DNA from 3 places in the Pseudoalteromonas sp. 20-MNA-CIBAN-0454 genome. Region 2 is predicted to be linked to each of the others. Evidence: predicted binding sites of a transcription regulator. Region 2 holds the regulator's gene; each other region holds the start of a gene.
What was found. The regulator FliA, encoded in region 2, starts transcription of late flagellar genes. The targets are predictions, from matches to a motif close to CTAAAGNTNNNNNNNNNNNNGCCGATA.
Positions count from the first base shown of each region.

Region 1: a site for FliA is predicted at 2,094-2,120, ahead of pomA (flagellar motor protein PomA). Genes of this name have one in related genera too.
Region 3: a site for FliA is predicted at 4,761-4,787, ahead of AAEZ22_RS17525 (DUF5610 domain-containing protein). Genes of this name have one in related genera too.

Region 1 covers NZ_JBEOOB010000023.1:53,300-62,280, reverse strand. Annotated here, with positions in the region: gene AAEZ22_RS12280 (DNA topoisomerase III) at 1-148, opposite strand, end outside; gene AAEZ22_RS12275 (flagellar motor protein MotB) at 351-1,271, opposite strand; gene pomA (flagellar motor protein PomA) at 1,274-2,041, opposite strand; gene AAEZ22_RS12265 (exodeoxyribonuclease VII small subunit) at 2,310-2,552, shown strand; gene ispA ((2E,6E)-farnesyl diphosphate synthase) at 2,555-3,442, shown strand; gene dxs (1-deoxy-D-xylulose-5-phosphate synthase) at 3,555-5,417, shown strand; gene AAEZ22_RS12250 (ligand-binding sensor domain-containing diguanylate cyclase) at 5,488-8,574, opposite strand; gene AAEZ22_RS12245 (phosphatidylglycerophosphatase A family protein) at 8,610-8,981, opposite strand, start outside.
Region 2 covers NZ_JBEOOB010000015.1:56,751-65,731, reverse strand. Annotated here, with positions in the region: gene flhB (flagellar biosynthesis protein FlhB) at 1-187, shown strand, start outside; gene flhA (flagellar biosynthesis protein FlhA) at 260-2,371, shown strand; gene flhF (flagellar biosynthesis GTPase FlhF) at 2,392-3,882, shown strand; gene AAEZ22_RS09335 (MinD/ParA family ATP-binding protein) at 3,875-4,735, shown strand; gene AAEZ22_RS09330 (RNA polymerase sigma factor FliA) at 4,762-5,472, shown strand; gene cheY (chemotaxis response regulator CheY) at 5,513-5,896, shown strand; gene AAEZ22_RS09320 (protein phosphatase CheZ) at 5,912-6,673, shown strand; gene AAEZ22_RS09315 (chemotaxis protein CheA) at 6,689-8,866, shown strand; gene AAEZ22_RS09310 (protein-glutamate methylesterase/protein-glutamine glutaminase) at 8,918-8,981, shown strand, end outside.
Region 3 covers NZ_JBEOOB010000059.1:460-7,694, forward strand. Annotated here, with positions in the region: gene ccoG (cytochrome c oxidase accessory protein CcoG) at 1-1,140, shown strand, start outside; gene AAEZ22_RS17505 (serine/threonine protein kinase) at 1,192-2,166, shown strand; gene AAEZ22_RS17510 (thiol:disulfide interchange protein DsbA/DsbL) at 2,201-2,824, shown strand; gene AAEZ22_RS17515 (thiol:disulfide interchange protein DsbA/DsbL) at 2,845-3,483, shown strand; gene trmA (tRNA (uridine(54)-C5)-methyltransferase TrmA) at 3,547-4,650, opposite strand; gene AAEZ22_RS17525 (DUF5610 domain-containing protein) at 4,818-5,945, shown strand; gene murI (glutamate racemase) at 6,023-6,820, shown strand; gene AAEZ22_RS17535 (RNA recognition motif domain-containing protein) at 6,783-7,235, opposite strand, start outside.

The DNA of each region.
Region 1 (8,981 bases), on a different contig from region 2:
CGGCTTGCTCGAGCAAATGACCAATACACCAAGATACGCAATCACCATTTGCAACTTCAATGTAGCCATCGTGCTTTTTGTGCGGTTTTGGTAACGCGTCGGCAATAGCACGCCCTAATGACGGCTTTTCGGCAATATAGAGTTTCATAAGCAAGCTCTTTTACTGTTTATATACACAGTAGTTTAGCATATCAATTCACAGCGTGGGATGTTTTTATTAAACCGAACTATTTAACAACTCTGAGGTATTTGGCTGAGGTGGTGACTTTTAGTCAATTTTGACTAAAAGTCACCTGAAATCAATTACACTTAGTTTGCTTAAACCAAGTGTATTTTTAATAAAATGACTGCTACCTTACATCGATAGGATCAGACTCTTTGGCTTTTCCTTGTAAAATAGATATTTCAACGCGACGATTACGACGGCGATCTTCATTGCTGTCATTTGGCACTAACGGCCGGGTTTCAGCACGCCCTACTACCATCATTCTATTTTTATCAAATCCAACTACTTTTTGCAGCTCACTAGCTACTGCAACTGCACGCTTAGATGAAAGATCCCAGTTATTAATATATAACTCGTTTGAAACCTGAAAATCGTCGGTATGCCCCGACACAGTAATTTCTCCAGGCACATCTTTTAATAGCACGCCAATTTCTTGAATAATGGGTTTAAACTTAGGTTGTAAAAATGCACTACCCGAAGGGAAAGAGCCATTTTCACGAATACGAATAATTATTTGCTGCCCTAATGATTCAAGCTCTATGGCACCATCAATTATTTGTTTTTCTAATTGCTGGGCAATTTTTTTAACTAAGTCGTTTGTTTGCTGTTGATCGGCCGCTGAAATTGCTTGCTCCGATGCTTGCTCTTTGGAAGTACTACGCGACTCGCCACCACGTTTATCGCCCCGCTGCTCTTGCCTTCCGCCTGCTGAGCTTTCATCACCTGCCTGAAACTCTAACATTTGCTGGGTCATTTCTACCGTTTGCTGTTGAATTGTTTCAATTGGGGTAGGCTCTGGCTTGCCCGGAGTAAACTCCATAGCAATAACTGATGTGCCTTTGGGAATATCTTTAACTTCTATTTTATTTTGTACACCAAATGCAAATTTCATCGAACCGGCAATTTGTTTAAATTTAAGTACATCCATTTCAGAAAACGCAAGCAAGAGCACAAAAAAGCACATTAATAGCGACATTAAATCTGCGAATGTCCCCATCCACGCAGGTAAACCTGGGGGTGGGCACTTGCACTCTTGATCAGACATAGTTAATCCTCAGTGTTTACTTTACGTTTTGATTCAGCTAGATAGTTTTTCAAAATACCTTCTATTACTTTTGGATTTTGACCATCTTGAATACCTAAAACCGCATCTAAAATTAAACGTTGATTCATTGCCTCTTCGTCTTTACGCAGCTCCAATTTTGTTTGAATAGGAATAGCGACTACGTTAGCTAAAAATGCGCCGTATAATGTGGTTAACAATGCCACCGCCATAGCCGGACCAATTGCTTTAGGATCATCCATATTAGATAACATCGCAACTAAGCCTATTAAGGTGCCTATCATTCCCATTGCTGGGGCTATATCACCCAAAGATTTAAATAAAGTAGCACCCGACTCATGCCGTGCTGTAGTTAATGAAATATCTTTTTGCAGTGTGGCCCGCACTACGTCTGCGTCGTGGCCATCTACTAGCATGTCAACGCCTTTGCGCATAAATGGATTCGGTATTTCTGCCTCTTCAAGTGCTAAAAACCCGCCTTTACGTGCTGAATCTGCAAGTTCAACTGCTTTTTCGATTAACTCTTCTGGCGACTCAAGCTTAAACATAAACGCTTTGGTAACCACCTTACCTATGCCAAAAAACTGTGACATAGTAAAGTTTGATAAAACGATAAATAATGAACCGCCAAATACGATTACAACAGAGGGCGTGTTGTAAAACATAGCCATTTCACCGCTACTACTCATAAACATGGACATGACAATTAAGCCAATTGCGCCAAGGATCCCAATAATGGTTGCTAAATCCACATTCCCTCCAAAGGTTTTTGCTTTTATATGCAAACGTTTGTTATTAATTGCTTATCGGCAAGATACTGAATTGCTTAAGCCATTTTTTATAGATAAACATAAAAAGCTGGATTAAGCACTATTCTAGATCAACTTGTGTAATCTATCTAATTATCAATTTTTTAAAACATAAAACGTTTATTAACGAAAAAACCATTTCATCCTTTGACCTAGTTTAGCATTCCCCCTAAAATTGACTTCTAAATTTATTATGTAAGTTGAAATAAAGATGGCGACTAAAAAACCTGAAAACTTAAGTTTCGAGCAAGCACTAGAAGAATTAACAACAATCGTTAGTGAAATGGAACAAGGTGATTTATCGCTTGAGCAGTCATTAAAACAGTTTGAGCGTGGCATTGCTTTAGCAGGCGCATCGTCTAGTAAGTTGCAACAAGCTGAGCAAAAGGTGGCTATTTTAATGGGCAAAGATGAGAAGTCTGTATTAACCGACTTTGATAATGATATGGAATAGCCGTGACTATTAAAGAACTTATTACACATGCTCAAACTGATGTAGCCAATACTCTTAACCTTTATTTTGACCAATCGCTTAATACTGACGAGACCATAAAAGCCGCCACCCATTATAGTTTAATGAATGGCGGCAAAAGATTGCGTCCTTTTTTGGTTTACGCAACGGGTAAAATGCTCGGCGCAGATAAACAAGATTTAGACGTACTTGCTGCAGCTATAGAATGTATTCATAGCTACTCGTTAGTTCACGATGACTTACCAGCTATGGATGATGATGAATTACGTCGCGGACGCCCAACCTGTCATATAGTGTACGGTGAAGCACACGCAATTTTAGCCGGTGATGCACTGCAAGCTTTAGCATTTGAGTTAATAGCCAAGCATAATTTTAACTGTAGTGCTCAAGCTCAAGTTAAAATGATTGCTGAACTGGCGCATGCCTCTGGGTTACAAGGTATGGTGGCAGGCCAAGGGCTTGATATTGCAGCTACTGATAAAGTAATAACCGTGGCTGAACTTGAGCGTATTCATAAGTTAAAAACCGGTGCGCTAATAAGCTGTGCAATTACACTGGGGGCTTTGTGCTCGAACAATGTTAGTCAAAACACGTTAGAAAATTTAGCCACTTTTGGCTATGCCATAGGGCTTGCATTTCAAGTACATGACGATATTTTAGACGTAGAAGGCGATACCGTTACTTTAGGTAAGCCTCAAGGGTCAGATATCGCTGCGAATAAAGCGACATATCCCGCTTTATTAGGTATGCTAGGCGCTAAAGAAAAAGCACAAAACTTAATACAACAAGCCCATGCAGCGTTAGCAAATATAGACGCCGATACCAGTGCTTTAGCGTCACTAGCTAACTATTTAATTGAACGTGACCACTAAACACGGCTTAAATGTATTGCAACTTAGCACTAAAATTATTACTGAACATCAAATAACTCAAACAACGCGTTTGCACAGTTAGTTGATGTTAGCGAAGGACATATATAAAACCATGACACTTGATAGCAGCAAGTATCCATTACTTAATTTGGTTAACGAACCAGCCCACTTGCGAGACTTAGCACAAGATAAGCTTCCTGCATTTAGCCATGAGTTGCGTGACTACTTACTCAACTCGGTATCGCAAAGTAGCGGGCATTTAGCGTCTGGTTTAGGTACCGTAGAGCTCACTGTGGCACTACATTATGTGTATAACACCCCAGATGATCGCCTTGTATGGGATGTAGGCCATCAAGCTTACCCACACAAAATACTCACCGGGCGTCGCGATTTAATGCACACCATTCGTAAAAAAGATGGCTTGCACCCTTTCCCATTTCGCGAAGAAAGCCAATACGATACGTTTAGTGTGGGCCATTCTAGTACCTCTATTTCAGCTGCGTTGGGCATGTCTATTGCTGCGCAAAAAGAAGGTAAAGGACGCAAAACGGTTGCCGTTATAGGCGATGGTGCTATTACAGCAGGCATGGCTTTTGAAGCCATGAACCACTTAGGTGATGTAAAATCAGATATGTTGATCATTTTAAATGACAACGAAATGTCGATTTCTGAAAACGTTGGCGCGTTAACAAATCACTTTGCCCGTATTTTATCGGGTAGCTTTTATACTAACATTCGCGAAGGTAGTAAAAAACTACTCTCGGGTGTGCCACCAGTTAAGCAACTTGCCAGTAAAATGGAAGAGCATATTAAAGGGATGATGATCCCTGGTACCTTCTTTGAAGAATTAGGCCTAAATTATATTGGCCCAATTGATGGCCATGATGTAAACATGTTAGTAGATACGCTGCGTAATATGCGTAACTTAAAAGGCCCGCAATTACTGCATATAAAAACCCAAAAAGGCAAAGGGTATAAACCCGCTGAAGCCGACCCTATTGGCTATCACGGCGTACCTAAGTTTGATCCTAATACATCAAGTTTACCTAAATCAAAACCCGGTGCGGCTACATTTTCTAATGTATTTGGCGACTGGTTATGCGACATAGCAAAGCAAGACAGCAAGCTTATGGCGATAACACCGGCTATGCGCGAAGGCTCTGGCATGGTGCGTTTTTCAAAAGAGCATCCTGATCAGTATTTTGATGTTGCGATTGCCGAGCAGCACGCTGTAACCCTCGCTGCTGGTTTTGCTTGTGAAGGCTTAAAACCCGTTGTCGCAATTTACTCAAGCTTTTTACAACGTGCGTACGATCAGCTAATTCACGATGTAGCGCTGCAAAACTTACCTGTGTTATTCGCTATTGACCGTGCTGGTATTGTTGGCGCAGACGGCGAAACACATCAAGGTGCGTACGATTTAAGCTTTATGCGCTGCATTCCAAATATGGTCATTATGGCGCCAAGCGATACAAATGAGTGTCGCCACATGTTATATACTGGTTATCAAGCAAATTGCCCTGTTGCTGTGCGTTATCCGCGTGGTAGTGCTGGTACGGCAGAAATTGCAACTAATATGCAATTACTTGAAATTGGTAAAGCCGATGTTGTTAAGCAAGGTGCTAAAGTGGCTATATTGTCATTTGGTACATTACTTGAAAACGCGCAACTAGCAGCTGATGAACTCAATGCGACTTTAGTTAATATGCGCTTTATTAAACCGCTTGATACTGCGTTACTCAATGAGTTAATAAACAGCCACGATGTAATAGTAACGCTTGAAGACAATGCAATTTCTGGCGGTGCTGGCTCTGCGGTTAATGAGTATTTAGCAACGCAAAAAGCACAGGTTAGCATTCTTAACTTGGGTATCCCTGATGAATTTATTAAGCACGGTACACAAGACGAAATGCACGACGAAATGGGCTTAGGCGAGCAAGGAATATTAACTGCTATCAAAGCGTTTATTAATTAACCTCCTACTCATTTAAAGCATATTAAAAAAGGAGCCTAGGCTCCTTTTTTAATATCTAAATATTAGTTACTTATCGCATCCATACTTTAATATCAGCTAAACCATTGGCTTGTAGCAAGCCTATTTGCTGTTCAACATTAGGGTTTTGCTCAAACTCAAACGCATCTAACTGCTCATCAAAGGTAATATTAGCGACCCCATCGCCACCGCGTTTTTTAACTTGATGCAGTGCAATATCAGCTAAATTAATCGAGGTTTCCCAGCTAATAACTTGGCCACCTAATAATGGTAGCGGATAAAACGACCAACCAATTGAGGCCGAAATATGAGTGCTTTTACCATTTGGCAATTGAAATCCATGTTCGGCAATTCCTTGGCAAAGATCCGACACATAGCTGTCAATTAAGTTACATTTAAAGTCACGTAATAAAAGTAAAAATTCATCGCCGCTCCAACGTGCCACATAATCTGAGCCCTGAGTACGCGAATTAAGTAATACCGCCATTTGCTGCAAACAACTATCTCCGGCAATTGGCCCATACGCATCGTTAATACGGCTAAAATTATCTAAGTTTATAATTAATAATACTAGCGACTTGCCCTGCGCTTGCAGTGACTGTGAGTTACGCTGAAAATGTTCAATATCTTTAGGTAGTTGGTCGAACAAAAAGCGGCGGCTACGTAACCCTGTAAGCTCATCTGAATGGCTCACCAGCTTAAGCTGTGAGTTAACCTTATTAAGCTTATCGTTTGCTTGGCGAAGCTCTAAGGTACGATCAGTGATCAACCCTTCTAACACTTCTTGTTTACGGCGCTCTTGCGCTCTAAATACCCAAAACACTAAATAAAACAATAAAACGAAACCACTGGTGATCAGTAATCTAAAGTAAATTGTTTCATCAAAACGCTCAGGTACTACAAAAGCGTAATCAACAGATTGGGCTATGTTCCAATCCTCGCCTTGGCGTTTTGTTTCTAACTGAAACAAAAATGCACCGGCTGGAAGGTTGGTATAAATAGCTTCGCGGCGAGTATTAGCGTATCGCCAGTCAGTATCTAAACCATTTAATTTATATCTAAACTCAATACTATTTGGCGCGTAATAATCTATAGCTGTGTATTTTAAAGTAACATCGCGCTCGTCTATTTTTAATCGCGGTTTATTACCTAATGCAGCTGTGGTTAAACTACGTAATGGTGTAGTTAATGTTTCTATTTTAGGTTTTAAACCACGTAAACCAAACAGCTCAACGCTTTTAGGTATTTCAACTACACCTTGTAAACTGGGATACCAAATGGAGTTATCCATATCAACAACCGCGTCATGCCCTAAGCCATTACAACATTGGCTGGCTTTACCATCGAGTTGGCGATCGAACGAGGAAATAACCTCTTCAACTTTTAAGCTTTGGATCTGCGTTTTAAATTGATCTACCGGCATCCGATAAACACCTTTCATGGTGCTTACCCATATTCTTTTTAATTTTTCATCGTACTTTAAGCTAAAAATAGAACCATAGGGTAAGCCATTTGCCGCATCTAATTGCTGCCATTGTCCTTGTCCACTACGATAAAACAAACCATCGTTTAACGAGCCAACTAATATTCCAACTCCATCTATATGCAAAATACTGGTTACATAAGCACTTTCTAAGGTAGTTTGGTCGCCTATTTTTTCTATTCCTCGGTCAGTAAAGTAATACGCGCCTTTACTAGTACCGATAATGCCAAAGTTTGGTGCATCTAATACAAAAGTAATAAACTTACTGCCTAAAAATGCATTATAAGCAAAGGGCCTTAAACCACTATAATTGAGTCGATACAAACCTCGGCCAGTACCAATCCAAAATCCGCCTCGGGTAGCTGAGCTAATCGCAAATACCGGGTTGTCGTTTAATGCGCGCCCAGGAAAGCTGTAAAGTGTGTCGTCTTCATAAAAGAATAACCCCCGCCCAGTAGCAATATAAAGCCGATCGCCATCAAACTGTAAATCATGCACCGAGGCATGCCCATACTTGCTACTGTTTATTATATTAATAAAGTTTTTATTGGTATCAAAGTAACCAACACCGCTTCTGTTAGCTATCCACAGTTTGTCATCGGGTGATTTACTAATCGCCATTACCGTTTCAGTCATTTTAGAAATTGCCGAGTGACGCTCAATGCGACCTTCGTGTGCCAGCCATAAACCTTCACTAAAACTGGCTAGCCAAACATTATTTTGATCATCGCGAAACATGTCAGCAAACCAAATACTTTGATCTAACTGACTTGGCTCAACCCATTGCCAATCACCTGACTTGCCACGAAATAATAAACGCCCATAAGTAGATACCCATAAGCCACCATTGGTATCGCTCATAAATTTATAAACTGCAGAGTTATTCACATTAGGCAGTGGGAAAGAACGTAGTTCGTCATCTAAATCTAAAAAATAAGCACCCAACTCAGAGGCTAAATATAAATTACCATTTAAAAAAGAGAGATCGTGCACTATGGTTTGCGCTAAGCTGTCGGGTAATGACACTTTGGCAGTAAGCTCTAAGCGTAATTTAGAAAAGTCGGCAGCGCTTTTTGTCAGGCGCAGTAAATGTCTGTCGTTTACTAACCAAATACCTTCAGGTGCGAGCGCCATTTTGCTCACAGAGCCAACTATTTGAGTAATAACAGTGGGATTAACTATGGGTGATGGCTCATTAGTTTGATCGCGTAAATCAACCAAACTACGATCAACATAATACAGGCCATTAGCGGCTATCCAAATACCGCCTTTAGAGTCCTCTAAAATATCTCTAACCGGGCCTTTAATATTAAACTCTTGTGCACTAAGTGTTGCAGGGTCAATAACCACTAACCCATTTTTGGTGCCGATCCACAAAAAGCCTTGGCCATCTATTAGTAATTTATTAATACCATTACTTGGTAAAAAAAGACTATTTTGCGTGTTGTAGTTGGTAAAAGTATTGCCGTCAAAACGACTTAAACCAAATTGAGTTCCCAGCCACATATAACCTTGCTGGTCTTGCACAACACTTTTGAGTGATTGCGAGGGGAGTCCATCTTTAATATTCCATTGTTTAACTACGTAATCAGTAATTGAGGCCCAACTTGGCATAGCACAGGTTAGTAGTACAAAAACTAGTAAAAATCGCATCATATTGCTGCCACCTAGCTAAACAATCAAATAATAAACTAAAAGGGTAGTAAACCTACTTTTATCAGCGCTTGCAAACAAATAAGTGAAAATATACCTGCAAGTACGTCATCAATCATAATTCCAAATCCACCATGGGCACGCTTGTCGAGCACACGGATAGGGCCTGGTTTGACTATATCAAAAAAACGAAACAGTAAAAAACCAACCAATAATGTTTGCCAGCTCAGTGCGGCACCAATCATAGTGATGTAATAGCCTGCCACTTCATCCCATACAATCGCGGGGTGATCGTGTACCCCTAAATCATCAGCGGTTTTGCCACAAGCCCAAATACCAAAAACACTGATCACTACAGCAAATACTATTTGTAACCACAACGGGTAGTGCATGGTTATAAAAATAAAAGG
Region 2 (8,981 bases):
GCCGTCGCTTACTCGAGCGCTTTATCATACTGCAGAAGTGGGAGAGCAAATTCCGGATCAGTTATTTACCGCAGTTGCGCAAGTATTAGCTTATGTGTTTCAGCTTAAGCGCTTTAATAAAGGGCGCGGAAAACGCCCCACCAAACTTAATAAAAAACTGCCTATTCCTGACGATTATCAGTATTAATTTAAATAACCTATAACTTGGAATAGTTATTGCAATTTCAAAGTAGTGTCAATTTTTTGAAATTGTAGGGTTATGGGATTTAAAGCGGTATTACAACAACTTAACAAAGATAAAAAAGAGTATGCCAAAGGCGTAGGTACACCATTAATGGTACTTGCTGCGCTGGGTATGGTCATTTTACCTCTTCCTCCGTTCCTGCTTGATATATTATTTTCTTTTAATATTGCCCTTGCTTTGGTGGTGTTACTGGTAACTGTATACACCATGAAACCACTTGAGTTTGGTATGTTTCCGGCTGTGTTACTAATCGCCACTATTATGCGTTTGGCACTTAACGTTGCCAGCACCCGAGTAGTATTACTTGAGGGCCACAATGGTGGTGATGCTGCCGGTAAAGTAATTGAAGCCTTTGGCTCTGTGGTTATTGGTGGTAACTATGCAGTAGGTTTAGTGGTGTTTTTAATCTTGATCATCATAAACTTTGTGGTAATTACTAAAGGTGCTGGGCGTATTTCTGAAGTGTCGGCGCGTTTTACCCTAGACGCTATGCCGGGTAAACAAATGGCAATTGATGCTGACATGAATGCCGGTTTTATTAGCGCTGAGCAAGCCCGAGAGCGCCGCGAAGAAGTAACCCGCGAAGCCGACTTTTATGGTTCTATGGATGGTGCCAGTAAATTTGTAAAAGGCGATGCTATTGCCGGTATTGTTATATTAATTATTAATATTGTTGGTGGCTTATTTGTTGGCATGATCCAACACGATTTAAGCTTTGGCAATGCCATGGAAATTTATACCTTGCTCACCATAGGTGATGGTTTGGTTGCGCAACTCCCTTCATTATTACTCTCTATTGGTACTGCTATTGTTGTAACGCGTCAAAATGAGTCGCACAACATGGGCGATCAATTTAAGAAACAACTCGGTAACGAAAAGTCGTTATTTATTGCTTCAGGCATTTTAATTATTATGGGCTTAGTACCTGGTATGCCGCACGTAGCGTTTTTAAGCTTGGGCGCACTATTAGGTTATTTAGCTTACTACACTCAACAAAATAAATTAAAAGCGGCAGCAGCACTTGCTGAGGAAACCGCTAATGGCAGCGCAGTAGGTACAGGCATTGCCAATAAGCAAGAACAAAAAGAGTTAGGCTGGGACGATGTGCAGCAAGTTGATGTAATTGGTTTAGAGGTAGGTTACCGACTTATTCCATTGGTTGATCAATCCCAAGGTGGTGAATTGCTAAACCGTATTAAAGGCGTGCGTAAAAAGCTCTCTCAAGAATTAGGCTTTTTAGTGCCCCCGGTACATATACGCGACAACTTAGAGCTAGACCCAAATGCATACCGAATTACCTTAATGGGCGTATCAAGTGGCGAAGGCGAACTAAAACACGGCGACGAATTGGCAATTAATCCGGGGCAAGTATTTGGTCCTATAAAAGGGATTGAAACTAAAGATCCGGCTTTTGGTTTGGATGCGGTGTGGATCAAGCCTGATCAAAAAGATGAAGCGCAATCGCTTGGTTATACCGTGGTTGATTCGGCGACTGTGGTTGCCACTCATATTAGCCAATTACTCACCAATAATGCGGCGTTATTATTAGGCCACGAAGAAGTACAAAATCTATTAGATATGCTAGCAAAAAGTCACCCAAGGTTAGTAGAAGGCTTGGTGCCTGATGTATTGCCATTAACTACCATAGTTAAAGTTTTACAAAATTTATTAAACGAAGGTGTAGCTATTCGCGATATGCGCTCAATAGTACAAACCCTTGTAGAGTATGGCCCGCGTAGCCAAGATCCAGATGTTTTAACCGCTGCGGTACGTATTTCACTGCGTCGATTAATAGTTCAAGATGCAGTGGGCATGTCTTCAGAAATCCCTGTCATAACCTTGGCGCCTGAGTTGGAACAGATGTTGCATCAGTCATTACAAAATGCAGGCGACGAAGGTGCCGGAATAGAGCCAGGACTTGCAGAGCGACTTCAAGTGTCATTAAACGAAGCGCATCAAAATCAAGAAATGGCCGGTGAACCTTCAATACTGTTAACGTCAGGAATGTTACGCACTGTGTTATCTCGTTTTGTTAAGTACACCATTCCAGGATTGCGAGTGATGTCTTATCAAGAGATACCAGACGAAAGGCAGATCAAGATTGTTAGCTCAGTAGGCCAACAATAAGATTTTAAAGGGGTTGAACCATGAAGATTAAACGTTTTTTTGCTAAAGATATGCGCACAGCACTTAAAGAAGTTAAAGATGAGCTAGGTGTTGATGCGGTTATTATGTCTAATAAAAAACTCGCAAACGGCGTAGAAATTGTCGCAGCGGTTGATTATGACAAAGCAGCCCCTAAAGCCGCCGCGCCACAACAAAGTGTGCCGCTGCAGCAGCGTACGGCACATTCTGCCCACTCGCAAAGCATGCATAACTTTGTAAAACCAGAGCCACAGCGTGCTAGACCTGAGCCACAAGCAAAAGTAGCCGACAGCTTACAAGCATTATTAGAGCGCCAGTCGCCGCGTCCACGTTCAGCAGAATTGGCTTCAATGTTTTCGCAATCAGGTATAGATACCTCAGAGCATTATCAAGAGCCGGTCGCTAAACAACGCCCTACAAATATGTTTGCGCGTGAAGAAGCCGCGCAAGCACGCCCACAAACGCAAGCTGACAGCTTAGGTTTTGATGACCTAGACCGTGATTTTGATGAATTAGACACGCCAGTTGCGCAAACACACACGACTAAAAATACCGAAAGTGAAGCAATGAGCACAATGCGTGAAGAAATGAACGCAATTCGCCAGTTATTAGAGCACCAAGTGTCGGGTTTAATGCAGCAAGATATGGCGCGCCGTGACCCAACGCGCGCATGCATGATTGACCGCTTAGTAGGCATGGGAATCGATAAAGAAGTTGCTGAGCAAATGGCTTGTTTTGTACCTGAAGATGTTCCGCGTCAGCAGGGCTGGAAAGCGCTGTTAACTATGGTTGAAGATCAGATGCAAACCACGAATAACGAAATTTTGCGCCAAGGTGGTGTTTACGCATTAGTTGGCCCAACCGGTGTGGGTAAAACCACTACAGTGGCTAAGCTCGCGGCATTAGGTGCACAAAAATATGGTGCTGATAAAGTAGCGCTAATTACTACCGATACTTACAGAATTGGTGCTTACGAGCAGCTTGCAACATATGGCCGTATTATAGGCTGTGGGGTTAAACAAGTTAAAGATGCGAACGAACTGGCTGAAGTGTTATATCATTTACGTAACAAGCGCTTAGTACTTATAGATACCGCAGGTATGAGCCAACGTGATTTACGTTTAACTGAGCAGCTAAATACCTTAATGCGTAATCAGCGTGTGGATATTCGTAATTACTTAGTATTAAGTGCCACTGCGCAAATAAATGTGTTACAAGAAACCGTAAGACACTTTAAAAAAGTACAGTTAAGCGGTTGTATTTTCACTAAACTCGACGAATCATTAAGTTTAGGCGAGATAATTAGTATTGCGATTCAAAATCGCCTGCCAATAGGGTATCTTACTAATGGTCAACGAGTACCTGAAGATATTCGAGTTGCAAATGCAGAAAAACTAGTGAAAAAAGCTGAGCAATTATATTTAAAGAGAACAAAAGTACAACATTCACGACACCAATCAGTGGCGTCGAGCACAGTAGAGATGTATGATTAACACAGTATTAGATCAAGCAAGCGGCCTGCGTAAAATGAGCAAAAATAATAATAACGGCGTTAAGGTTATCGCCGTCACTGGCGGTAAAGGTGGCGTTGGAAAAACAAATGTATCGTTAAATACTGCGATCGCTTTAGGTCAGCAAGGCAATAGAGTGTTAGTGCTTGATGCCGATTTGGGTTTAGCCAATTGTGATGTAATGCTTGGACTACGTGTTGAGCGTAATTTATCGCATGTGTTATCTGGCGAATGTGAGCTTGATGAAATACTAGTAGAAGGCCCCGCTGGGATCAAAATAGTACCAGCGACGTCGGGTTCACAAAGTATGGTTGAGTTGTCGCCTGCAGAACATGCTGGGCTTATTCGTGCTTTTAGCGAACTCAATACTGATTTTGATATATTAGTTGTTGATACCGCTGCCGGTATATCGGATATGGTGCTGAGTTTTTCTCGCGCTGCACAAGATGTTTTGGTTGTGGTATGTGACGAGCCAACTTCAATAACCGATGCCTATGCACTGATCAAAGTATTAAGCCGCGAACATGGCGTGTATAAATTTAAAATTGTTGCCAACATGGTGCGTTCATTACGCGAAGGGCAAGAGTTATTTGCAAAGCTATCAAAGGTTACAGACCGATTTTTAGATATATCAATGGAGCTGGTTGCAACCGTTCCTTATGATGAAAATATGCGCAAAGCAACACGTCGTCAAAAAGTAATTGTTGAACTGTTTCCTAGTTCTCCAGCTGCACTTGCCTTTAAAACATTAGCAACAAGAATAACAAAGTGGCCAATACCGAACCAGCCTTCGGGTCATTTAGAATTTTTCATTGAGAAACTCGTTAACGGCTAACTATGACTACATTGGTGAATAGAGCTATGGGATATGAATCAACACAAAATTTAAATATGATTGTTGAAAAGCACGCCTCATTAGTAAAAAAAGTAGCATGTCATTTAATTGCTCGTTTACCCCCTAGTGTACAACTTGATGATTTAATTCAATCAGGAATGATAGGATTAATAGAGGCGTCAAAAAACTTTGATGCCACTAAAGGCGCTAGTTTTGAAACCTTTGCGGGTATTCGTATTCGGGGCGCTATGCTTGATGAAATGCGCCGTGGAGACTGGGCTCCTCGCTCAGTACATCGTAAAAGCCGCCAGGTTATAGAAGCTATTTCAGCATTAGAAAGCAGCCTGAATCGTGAACCTACAGACAGTGAAGTTGCCCAAAAGCTTGAAATTACACTAGAGCAATATCATCATATTTTAACCGATGTTAATTCCAGTAAAATCTTGGGAATAGAAGATTTAGGTATTGATGAGGATGTTATAACACCTGTTGGGCACGATTTAGCACTAGACAAACCCTTTAATAATGTTAAAAATGAAAGGTTTAATGAATCTTTATTAAGTGCAATTAAATCCCTACCAGAGCGAGATGCAATGGTGCTTTCGTTGTACTATAACGATGAAATGAATTTAAAAGAAATTGGACAGATACTCGATGTAAGTGAGTCGCGTGTAAGTCAGATACATGGTCAGGCGATGATTAAGCTAAAAGCAAAAATCAATGACTGGATAAATTAGAAGTAAGTAAATACAGGTTTAGGCCTCACTGGAGGATGTTTTGGATAAAAACATAAAAATTCTTGTTGTTGATGACTTTTCAACGATGAGACGTATTATTAAAAACCTATTGCGTGATTTAGGGTTTACCAATGTTTTAGAAGCAGATGATGGCTCAACTGCTTTACCTATGTTGCAAAATCAATCATTTGACTTTGTAGTAACAGATTGGAATATGCCGGGCATGCAAGGTATTGACTTGTTAAGAGCAATACGCGCAGATGACAAATTAAAGCATCTTCCGGTTTTAATGGTTACTGCAGAAGCTAAGAAAGAGCAAATTATTGCAGCAGCCCAAGCAGGTGTTAATGGTTATATTGTTAAGCCATTTACTGCGGGTACATTAAAAACTAAATTAGAAAAAGTGTTCGAACGCTTAGGTTAATAAGGGGAGAGGCTTATGTCAGCACCTGCTGCGCCTCAGATTACTTTAGAGCAAGCACGTCAGCTGGTCACTTTTTTAGAAAACGGTGAGCAACATAAAGCTGATCAGTTAATTTTAGAAACTGCCTCTCAAGAACAATCATATTTGTTTGCAGAAGTAGGTAAATTAACGCGCCAGTTGCACGAGTCTTTAAAGGGTTTTGAGCTTGACACCCGCATAACAGATTTAACCACTGATGCCATTCCGGATGCTAAAAAGCGACTTAACTATGTCATAGAAATGACAGAAAACGCCGCCAACAAAACCATGGATGCGGTTGAAGCGAGCCTGCCTTTAGCCCAGCAATTAGCTGATGATATTTCGCATATCAAGCCAACCTGGGATCGGTTAATGAGCCGCGATCTTGAACTTGGTGAATTTAAAACATTGTGTCATAGCATTGATAAATTTATGAACAGCTCGCATCTTAAAACCGATGAGTTGCAAGTATTAATGACTAATGTGTTAATGGCTCAAGATTATCAGGATTTAACCGGACAAGTAATTCGCCGTGTTATTGAGCTGGTACGCGAAGTTGAAGAAAGTTTAATTCATCTGTTAACTGCGTTTGCAGCACAAGATGAAAACGATAACCAAGAGCAACAAAAAACAGAAAACTCGATTGCCGCACAAGCATTAGCAGGCCCAGAAGGCCCTATTATTGATAAAGAATCGCGTGATGATGTTGTATCTGATCAAGACGAAGTTGATGATCTTTTATCAAGTTTGGGCTTCTAATAGGAGAGTAACTGCATGAGCTTTGAAGTCGATGAAGATATATTACAAGATTTTTTAGTTGAAGCTGGAGAAATCCTTGAGCTTTTATCTGAACAATTAGTTGAACTGGAAAATAACCCAGAAGATACTGAATTATTGAACGCTATTTTTAGAGGCTTTCACACTGTTAAAGGTGGCGCGGGCTTTTTAGCGATGTCAGAGCTGGTAGATGCCTGCCATGGCGCAGAAAACGTGTTTGACTTACTGCGCCAAAAAGTGCGAACAGTTAACTCTGAGCTAATGGATGTTATACTTCAAGCACTTGATACTATTAACGAAATGTTTGCTACGATTAAAAATCGTGAGCAACCAGAGCCTGCCGATCCTCAGTTACTCGAAATATTACATAAATTAGGTTTACCGCCCACAGAAGAAGAGCTTGGTGGTGACACTATTGCGCCAGTAATAACGCAAGATGCTAATTTAGATGATGACCCTTTTGCATTTGATGAGTTGTTTGATGCACCCAGTGCAGCAACAAACGCTACAGCAAACGATGCGCATATTGATGAAATTAGCGAAGATGAATTTGAAAACTTACTTGATGAACTTCATGGCAAAGGTAAAGGCCCTGCAATAAAAGAGTCATTAAGTAATAGCAGCGACTTAAGTGGCGATATTACCGACGATGAATTTGATAGCTTATTAGATGAGCTTCACGGGGTGGGAAGTTTTGGTGCGGTAAATAAAACTCCAAAACCTCAAGCAGCTCAAAGTCCGGCTGCTAGCACTAACGATGATGAAATAAGTGACGATGAGTTTGAAGCTTTACTAGATGAGCTGCATGGCAAGGGAGCGGCGCCAAAATCTAAAGAAAGCGCGGCAACACCTGCACCTGTAAATAAAGTTACGGCTCCTAAAGCAGCTGTAGTTAAAGCCTCACCAGTAGCAGTTGATAAAGTTAAGCAGCCACAAGCGGCTGTTGTAGCAGCAAGTGCTAATACCAATACCGCTGCGCCAGTTGCTAAAAAAGCGCCGCCTGCACAAGCTGAAACAACAGTAAGGGTTGATACTAAACGCCTTGATCAAATTATGAATATGGTGGGCGAGCTTGTATTAGTACGTAATCGTTTAGTGAGTCTAGCCACCAGTTCAGAAAGTGAATCTATGAGTAAAGCAATATCTAACTTAGATGTTGTTACAGCTGATTTGCAAGGCGCGGTAATGAAAACGCGAATGCAGCCAATCAAAAAAGTATTTGGCCGTTTTCCGCGTGTTGTTCGCGACTTAGCACGTACCTTAAATAAAGATATTAATTTATTGCTGGTTGGCGAAGAAACCGATTTAGATAAAAACCTAGTTGAGGCACTGGCCGATCCATTAGTGCATTTAGTACGTAACTCGGTTGATCATGGTATAGAAATGCCAGATGATCGTGAAGCTGCGGGTAAACCGAGAACAGGTACCGTTACGCTTTCTGCTTCGCAGCAGGGGGATCATATTTTGCTTACCATTAAAGATGATGGCGCAGGTATGGATGCTGAAAAACTAAAACAAATAGCAATTAAAAAAGGTGTGCTTGATCAAGAGCAAGCAAGCCGTTTGTCTAACACCGAAGCTTACAATCTGATATTTGCGCCAGGGTTTTCTACCAAAGAAGCAATATCTGATATTTCTGGTCGTGGTGTTGGCATGGATGTGGTTAAAACTAAAATCACCCAGTTAAATGGCTCGGTTAGCATAGAGTCAGAACTAGGTGTGGGCACTATACTTGAAATTAAAGTACCGTTAACTTTGGCTATTTTACCTACCTTAATGGTGGTAGTGAGTGAGCAAACATTTGCACTACCATTGGCAGGAGTAAGTGAAATATTTAACTTAGACCTTACTAAAACGAATGTGGTTGATGGTCAGTTAACTATTATTGTTCGTAAAAAAGCAGTGCCTTTATTTTATTTAGAGCATTGGCTAGTGAAAGGTGCCGATCGTACAAGCCGTAAAGCGCAAGGGCATGTGGTTATTGTGCAAATAGGTACACAACAAGTTGGCTTTGTGGTTGATTCGTTAATTGGTCAAGAAGAAGTGGTTATTAAGCCGTTAGACGCTTTATTACAAGGTACGCCTGGAATGGCAGGTGCCACTATTACTTCGGATGGTGGTATTGCACTTATATTAGATGTACCGAGTATGTTAAAACACTACGCAGGTAAATAATAAAGTAGACGTATACTTTATACGTCTACATAATAAAAATAAGAGAGCAAAATGGCCGTTAAAGTTTTAGTTGTTGATGATTCGAGCTTTTTTCGCCGTCGAGTGAGTGAGATTC
Region 3 (7,235 bases), on a different contig from region 2:
TTTATTTTTATGTTGGCCGCATTTGCTTTGTTTTTGGTCACTACATTTTATGGACGAGTGTGGTGTGGTTATACCTGCCCACAAACAGTGTGGACCTTTACCTTTATTTGGTTTGAAGAAAAGTTTGAAGGTACGGCAAACCAACGTAAAAAGCTCGACCAACGAGCAATGGACTTTGATAAGTTTTGGCGCAAAACCGCTAAGCACACCAGTTGGATTTTATTTTCTTTATATACAGCAATTACATTTGTTGGTTACTTTACCCCTATTCGTGAGCTACTCCCTGACTTTGTTACCTTTAATGCCGGTAGCTATGCCTTAATGAGTATTATCTTTTTTGCTGCTTGTACATACGGTAATGCTGGGTGGATGCGCGAAATTATGTGTTTACATATTTGCCCATACTCACGTTTTCAGTCAGCCATGTTTGATAAAGATACCTATACAGTATCGTATGATGAAAAACGCGGTGAAAGCCGTGGCCCACGCTCGCGCAAAGTGGCACACCAAGATTTAGAAATAGGCGACTGTATTGACTGTAATTTATGCGTGCAAGTATGCCCAACCGGCATAGATATTCGTAATGGCTTACAAGCAGAGTGTATTAACTGTGGCGCTTGTATTGATGCATGTGATGGGGTGATGGATAAAATGAATTATCCACGCGGACTTATTTCTTATACCACTGAGCGAAACTTAGAAACGCCAGAGAATAAAACCAACCCACTGCGGGCAAAAATTATTGGTTATATAGTGATCCTGGTTATTTTAACCAGTGCCTTGGTTGCCAATATTGCGCTGCGTAAAACGATGGAATTTGATATTATTCGCGATCGTAATCAGTTATATAGGGTTGATTTTGAAGGGTTGGTAGAAAACACCTACACCTTAAAAGTGATCAACAAAGCGCAGTATGAGCAAACCTTTACAATTAAAGTGCAAGGGCTCGATAACTTTAAGTACATAGGTAAACAAACGTTTAGGGTTAACGCAGGGCAATCGCACAATGTGCCTTTATCACTGGTTATGGATCCGTATGACTTAAAAGCGCCAATGACAGAATTTAACTTTGTGCTATCGCCGGTAGGCGAGCCCGACAATCAAATATCACAGTCGAGTAACTTTTTTAAAGCGCGGTAAAGTTTAACAAAAAGCGGGGTGTTCCCCGCTTTTATTTTATATAAGAAGTGTATGAGTAAATTTAGCTTTATTGATTTAACCCCAGATCTAATTCTTGATGCCATAGAAAGCGTTGGTATTTATGTTGAGTCTGGTTTATTGGCATTAAATAGTTACGAAAATAGGGTGTATCAATTTGTAGCTGAAGGCGGAAAACGCTACGTTGTTAAATTTTATCGTCCAGAGCGTTGGAGCGAGGAGCAAATACAAGAAGAGCATGACTTTGCCTTTGAGCTAGCAGAGGCCGAAGTACCGGTTGTTGCGCCAATGGAATATAACGGGCAAAGCTTATTTGAACACCAAGGCTATTTATTTACTTTATTTCCAAGTGTTGGCGGGCGTTTATTTGAAGTCGATAACTTAGATCAACTTGATGTACTAGGGCGCTTAATTGGCAGAATGCATCAAGTTGCTAAAACAAAACCATTTACACAAAGGCCCACCCTAACCTGCGAAGAGTACTTACATACAGCAAAAGTTCATCTGCAAAAAAGTAACTTAGTACCTATGGGATTAGAAACTGCTTTTTATACCATTTTAGATTTGGTTATTAAGCAGGCTCAAACACAGTATACCAATGTAAAAACGATACGTTTGCATGGGGATTGCCATGCTGGCAATATATTATGGGCAGGCGATGCGTTAATGTTTGTTGATTTAGATGATAGTCGCCAGGGGCCACCCATTCAGGATCTATGGATGATGCTAAGTGGCGATCGACAAACGCAGCTGTTACAGTTAGATACCTTAGTAACCGCCTATGAAGAATTTTGTGATTTTGATCACTCGCAGCTTAAGTTGATCGAACCACTTCGAGCTATGCGTATCATCCATTATATGGGGTGGGTTGCAAAACGATGGAGCGATCCGGCTTTTGTGCGGAACTTTTCATGGTTTGCAGATGACAAATACTGGGAGCAACAAATTTTAGCACTTAAAGAGCAGCTTGCCGCATTGCAAGAAGCACCGCTAAAATTATTGCCATAACATTTTATTCAAAAATATGTACAACGAGAGACTAATGCTTAAAAAATTAAAACTGAGCCTACTACTTCTTTGTCTACCTTTTGCAGCACTTGCAGCAAACTTTGAAGTAGGTAATCAATATACAGTTATCAATATCGAAAAAAGTACTACACCACAAGTTACCGAATACTTTTCGTTTTATTGCCCGCATTGTTTTAAATTTGAACCGGTTGCACACGCAATTGAAGAAAACCTACCTGCAGGTGCGGTGTTTATAAAAAATCACGTTAACTTTTTAGGCGGCGTGTCGCCACAAACACAAAGTAATTTGAGCCTAGCGTATTTAGTTGCTAAAAAGCACGGGCAAGCTGATACGATTACAGATAAGATTTTTAAAAGTATTCATGTTCAGCGCGCACCACTGACTGAAATTAAAGATTTAAAAAAATTATTAGATATAAATGGCATTAGTAGCGATACGTTTGATCAAGATATTGCCAGTATGCCAATTATTGCAGCTGAACAAGCAATGCAAGATAAACAAAATAAATACTCAAAATTAGGTGCGTTAACAGGCGTTCCTACTTTTATTGTAAACGACAAATATAAAATCAATCTAAATACCATCAAGAGCCAAGAAGAGCTTGATGAGTTAGTTTCATTTTTACTCGCACTATAAATTTTTGGAGCCATATAATAATGATAAAATTAGTTAAAGCAGGTTTACTTGCTGTATTACTACCTTTCGCTGCAACAAGTTTTGCAGCAACCTTTGAGGAAGGTGTACATTATGAGGTTGTGTCTGAGCGCGCAACTAAAAAACCAGAAGTGAAAGAGTTTTTCTCATTTTACTGTCCTGCGTGTAATAACATGGAGCCACTGGTAGCCGAGATTAAACCAATGCTCGATAAAGGCGTAAAGTTTAAAAAGAGCCATGTTGATTTTGTTGGCGTACGCGATACCGAGCATCAACAAATGATCAGCCAAGCGTTAGCAACGGCTGAAGTGTTACCACAAAAAGATAAAATTATTGCGGCTATCTTTAGTCACATTCATACAAAGCGCGCAAATTTTAATGAATTAGCCGACGTAAAAGATGTGTTTGTAGCGCAAGGGGTTGATGGCGATAAGTTCGATAAGTTATTTAAAAGCTTTTCGGTACGTACATTAAGCTCAAAAATGAAGCGCGACCAAGACTACTTTAAAGAGAAAGGTGCATTGCGTGGCGTACCTACTTTTATCGTAAATGGTAAGTACAAACTACTTCTAGGTCGCGAATCGGGTATTAGCGAACCCGCAGATATCACTAAATTAATTAACTACTTAGCAAGCAAGTAAAGTTAAACCCATAAAAAAAGCTCCTAAGGAGCTTTTTTTATGGGTAATTTTTAGCTGGTTATTTTAAGTATTCTTTTTTTGTAAAAATACACCCGACTCAATATGGTGCGTATAAGGGAACTGATCAAAAATCGCAAAGCGTTTAACTTCATGGGTGCGGGTTAAGTGATCAAGGTCGCGCTCTAGTGTCTCTGGGTTACACGAAATATAAATAATACTTTCGTAATTTGCTACTAAGTCACACGTTAGGGTATCCATACCGGCACGTGGCGGATCAACTAAAATGGTTTGGCAATTGTAGCTATTTAAATCTATACCTTCTAAACGAGAAAAACTGCGTTCGCCATTCATGGCTTGAGTAAACTCTTCGCTCGACATACGAATAATATCTAAATTGTCTACCTTGTTTTGCGCTATATTGTACTGCGCTGAGTGTACCGACGACTTTGATATTTCGGTTGCTAGTACTTTATTAAACGAGCCCGCTAACGCAATAGAAAAGTTACCGTTACCACAATAAAGTTCAAGTAAATCATTTTTAAGTGGCTTACATAAGTCTTGCGCCCACTCTAGCATTTTAATGTTTACTTTGGCATTTGGCTGGGTAAAGCTGTTTTCTACCTGCTGATATATTAGTTCTTGGCCATTCACGTTTAAGCGTTCGGTAACGTAGTCATCACCAAGCATTTCTTTTTGTTTGCGGGCACGGCCAATAAAGTCAATTTTATACTTACTGCTTAACTTTTCTTTAAGCGCGTTAATTTCACTCAGCCAATGCTCATCAAGTGGCTTGTGATATAACAGACTCACTAAAATCTCACCGCTTAGCGTAGATAAGTAATCAATCTGAAATAGTTTACGACGCAAAATTTCACACGACTTTAAATTATCAATCATTACTTGCATCACTTCACCTACCAAAGGAGCGGCAGGGTCAAAGCTATCAACGCGAATTTTGTCTTTAGTTTGTTGATCAAACATTATATGAAACAGATCGTCACCATCGTGCCATACTCTAAACTCAGCGCGTTGGCGGTAGTTAATCGGCTCTGAGCTAAATACCTCAAGTTTATCCACACCAAAACGTTGAAATTGGGCAGCAATACGCTGTTCTTTTTCGCTTAACTGCGCATCGTACTGTGAGGTGTCTATTTTAATAACTGCCATTAACGCTATAACCTTATCTTTGAGAGCTGTTTATCGGCGCTATTGTAGGGAGCGAGATGTATTTGTCTAGTTTTGATGAAATATATATTGGTTTTTTTTTGAGCATCTAGCTACAGAAATAACTTACAGTGCCGATAAGTAAGGCAAGCATAGATAGGAGTCGGATCATGAAAATCGGTAACTTTGGCTTTGTTCCAAACCACAATATTAATAAATACGGTAATAAAGGGGCTTTACAGCAACCTACAATACAGTCGCCTCAAGATAACTATCAGCAGCGCGGTAAAGAACTTGCTGCCAAAGTGCTCGGTGACAAAATGGCTCAAGCTCTTGGCTTACCGATAAGCGAGCCGAAAAAAGATAAACCGCTTTTTGATTTTGATGAAATCGTTAAAAACGTTTTAGACTTTGTTACCAGTGCAGTACGTAAAGCAAAAGCCAATGGTGCCGACGATGAAAAACTCAAAGGTATGTTAGGTGATGCTCGAAAAGGTGTGCAAATAGGGATTGATGACGCGGTTGATGAATTAAAAGGCAATGGCGTGTTTAACGACGATATCGCACAGGGTATTAATAAATCTAAAGAAGGCATATTTAATGGCCTGGACAAATTTGAAGACGATTTATTTAATCCTAAACCCGCCAGTGTCTCTGTTAGCCAAGCTCAGTATGCAAGTTTAAGTAACAAAGCAGAATATAAATTTACTACCGCCGAAGGAGACGAAGTGAGTATTAGTTTTGCTGATGCTTATGAGTCACAATCAGCCAGTCGTTATCAGCAAAATGGGAATAGTGAATCTTTTGTAAGTGAGTCGTCGCAGTCTCGTGAGTTGTCATTTTCTATGTCGGTTAATGGCGATTTAAATGAGAATGAACAAAAGGCGATTAATGAGCTAATGGCTGACTTACAAAGTGTAAGTAGCACCTTTTTCAGTGGTGACTTAGATAAAGCATTTGAAGAGGCGCAAGCACTAAGCTTAGGCAACGAACAGCTGGTGGCTTTTTCAATGGATTTACGACAAACCAAAACAGTCGCTACAGTTAAAGGTTACGAAGAGTACAAGCCAGTTCCTGAAAAAGCAGTAGCTGATAAATTAGCGCCGTTTAACGACGACTTAAAAGCTGTGTTTAATAAAGCCACAGAGCTGGGCATACAAAACCAGTTATCGGGTATTGTGCAGTGGTTAAATCAAGATCAAGCAGAAATAGATAAATTGGTAGATTACACCAAAGCTATGTTCGAAAACCTTAATCAATTAAATGCAGCAACGGACGAGCTAGCCAATCAACAATAGTTGTACCACTAAACTACTTTCTTTTATAAAAATCACATGGCAAACTGCCGTTCTTAACTTAGAGTAAGGACAGTAGTTTGTCAGCGCACATAATGGTTTTTGATTCAGGTATTGGTGGTACTACGGTACTTGAACATATTCAGCAAAGTATTCCAGATGCGCAATACAGCTATTTTATGGATAATGCGCTATTGCCATACGGCGCTCAGTCACAGCAAACGATTATTAACCGCTTATGCGCACTCATTCACTTTATTAACCAGCAAGCGCTTAATGTAGATTTAATTGTTATTGCATGTAACACCGCCTCTACTTCTGCGCTTGGGGCAGTGCGCCAAATTACTACTATTCCTATAGTGGGGGTGGTACCGGCGATAAAACCTGCTGCGCAACTTACACAATCTAAACATATCGGCCTACTGGCAACTCCAGCAACTATATCAAGTCCCTATACGCGCACACTCATACAAGAACATACCAACAATATAGCAGTTAGCTTATATAGTAGCGTTGAACTAGTTACTTTAGCCGAGCGTCTGTTTTTCGAACAAAGTTTAGATACAACTAAACTGCACCAAGAACTCGATCGTTTAAACATAGATCAGTCTATAGATGTATTAGTATTAGGCTGTACGCATTTTCCTATTTTGGCAGAGCCGATTAGTCAGTACTTTAATAGGAAAGTGCAGCTACTTGATTCAGGTGCAGCGATTGCTAAGCGAGTTCATTACTTAATTAGCCAGCTTAATTTAACGAATAACAATATTGCAGATACAAAAAAGCCGCTGCAATATTATGCAACGGCTAGTGTGAGTAGTAAGTTAGCTGTAAAGCTAGTTACACTGATTGATCCGGCTCAGAACGAAGAGCGTTAGAATCATCTTCTTGTTTTTGTTTTGCTTCACGTACCTTTAAGGTACGTTGTTGGAACTCGCTATCGTTTAACTGCGCTATTGCATTGTCGGCATCAGCTTGCGCCATTTCAACAAAACCAAAGCCACGACGCTTACCTGTATTTTTGTCCTTTAATAAGCGAACGTTGAACACTTTGCCTTGCTCTTCAAATAAAGCACGTACCACACCTTCGTTTGCACGATAAGGAAGGTTACCAACATAAAGCGTTTTGGTTTTTACTTCGGCTTCTACTACACCGTCAGACGACCTCGCAGCAATAACAATACCACCAATGAGCAAACCAACAGCAAATAGTAGTGCAGGGTCTAACTCTAGGCTTTCAAGTGCGAACTTAACTATAACAAAACCAACAACAGCAAGAATAACTGAGAGGAT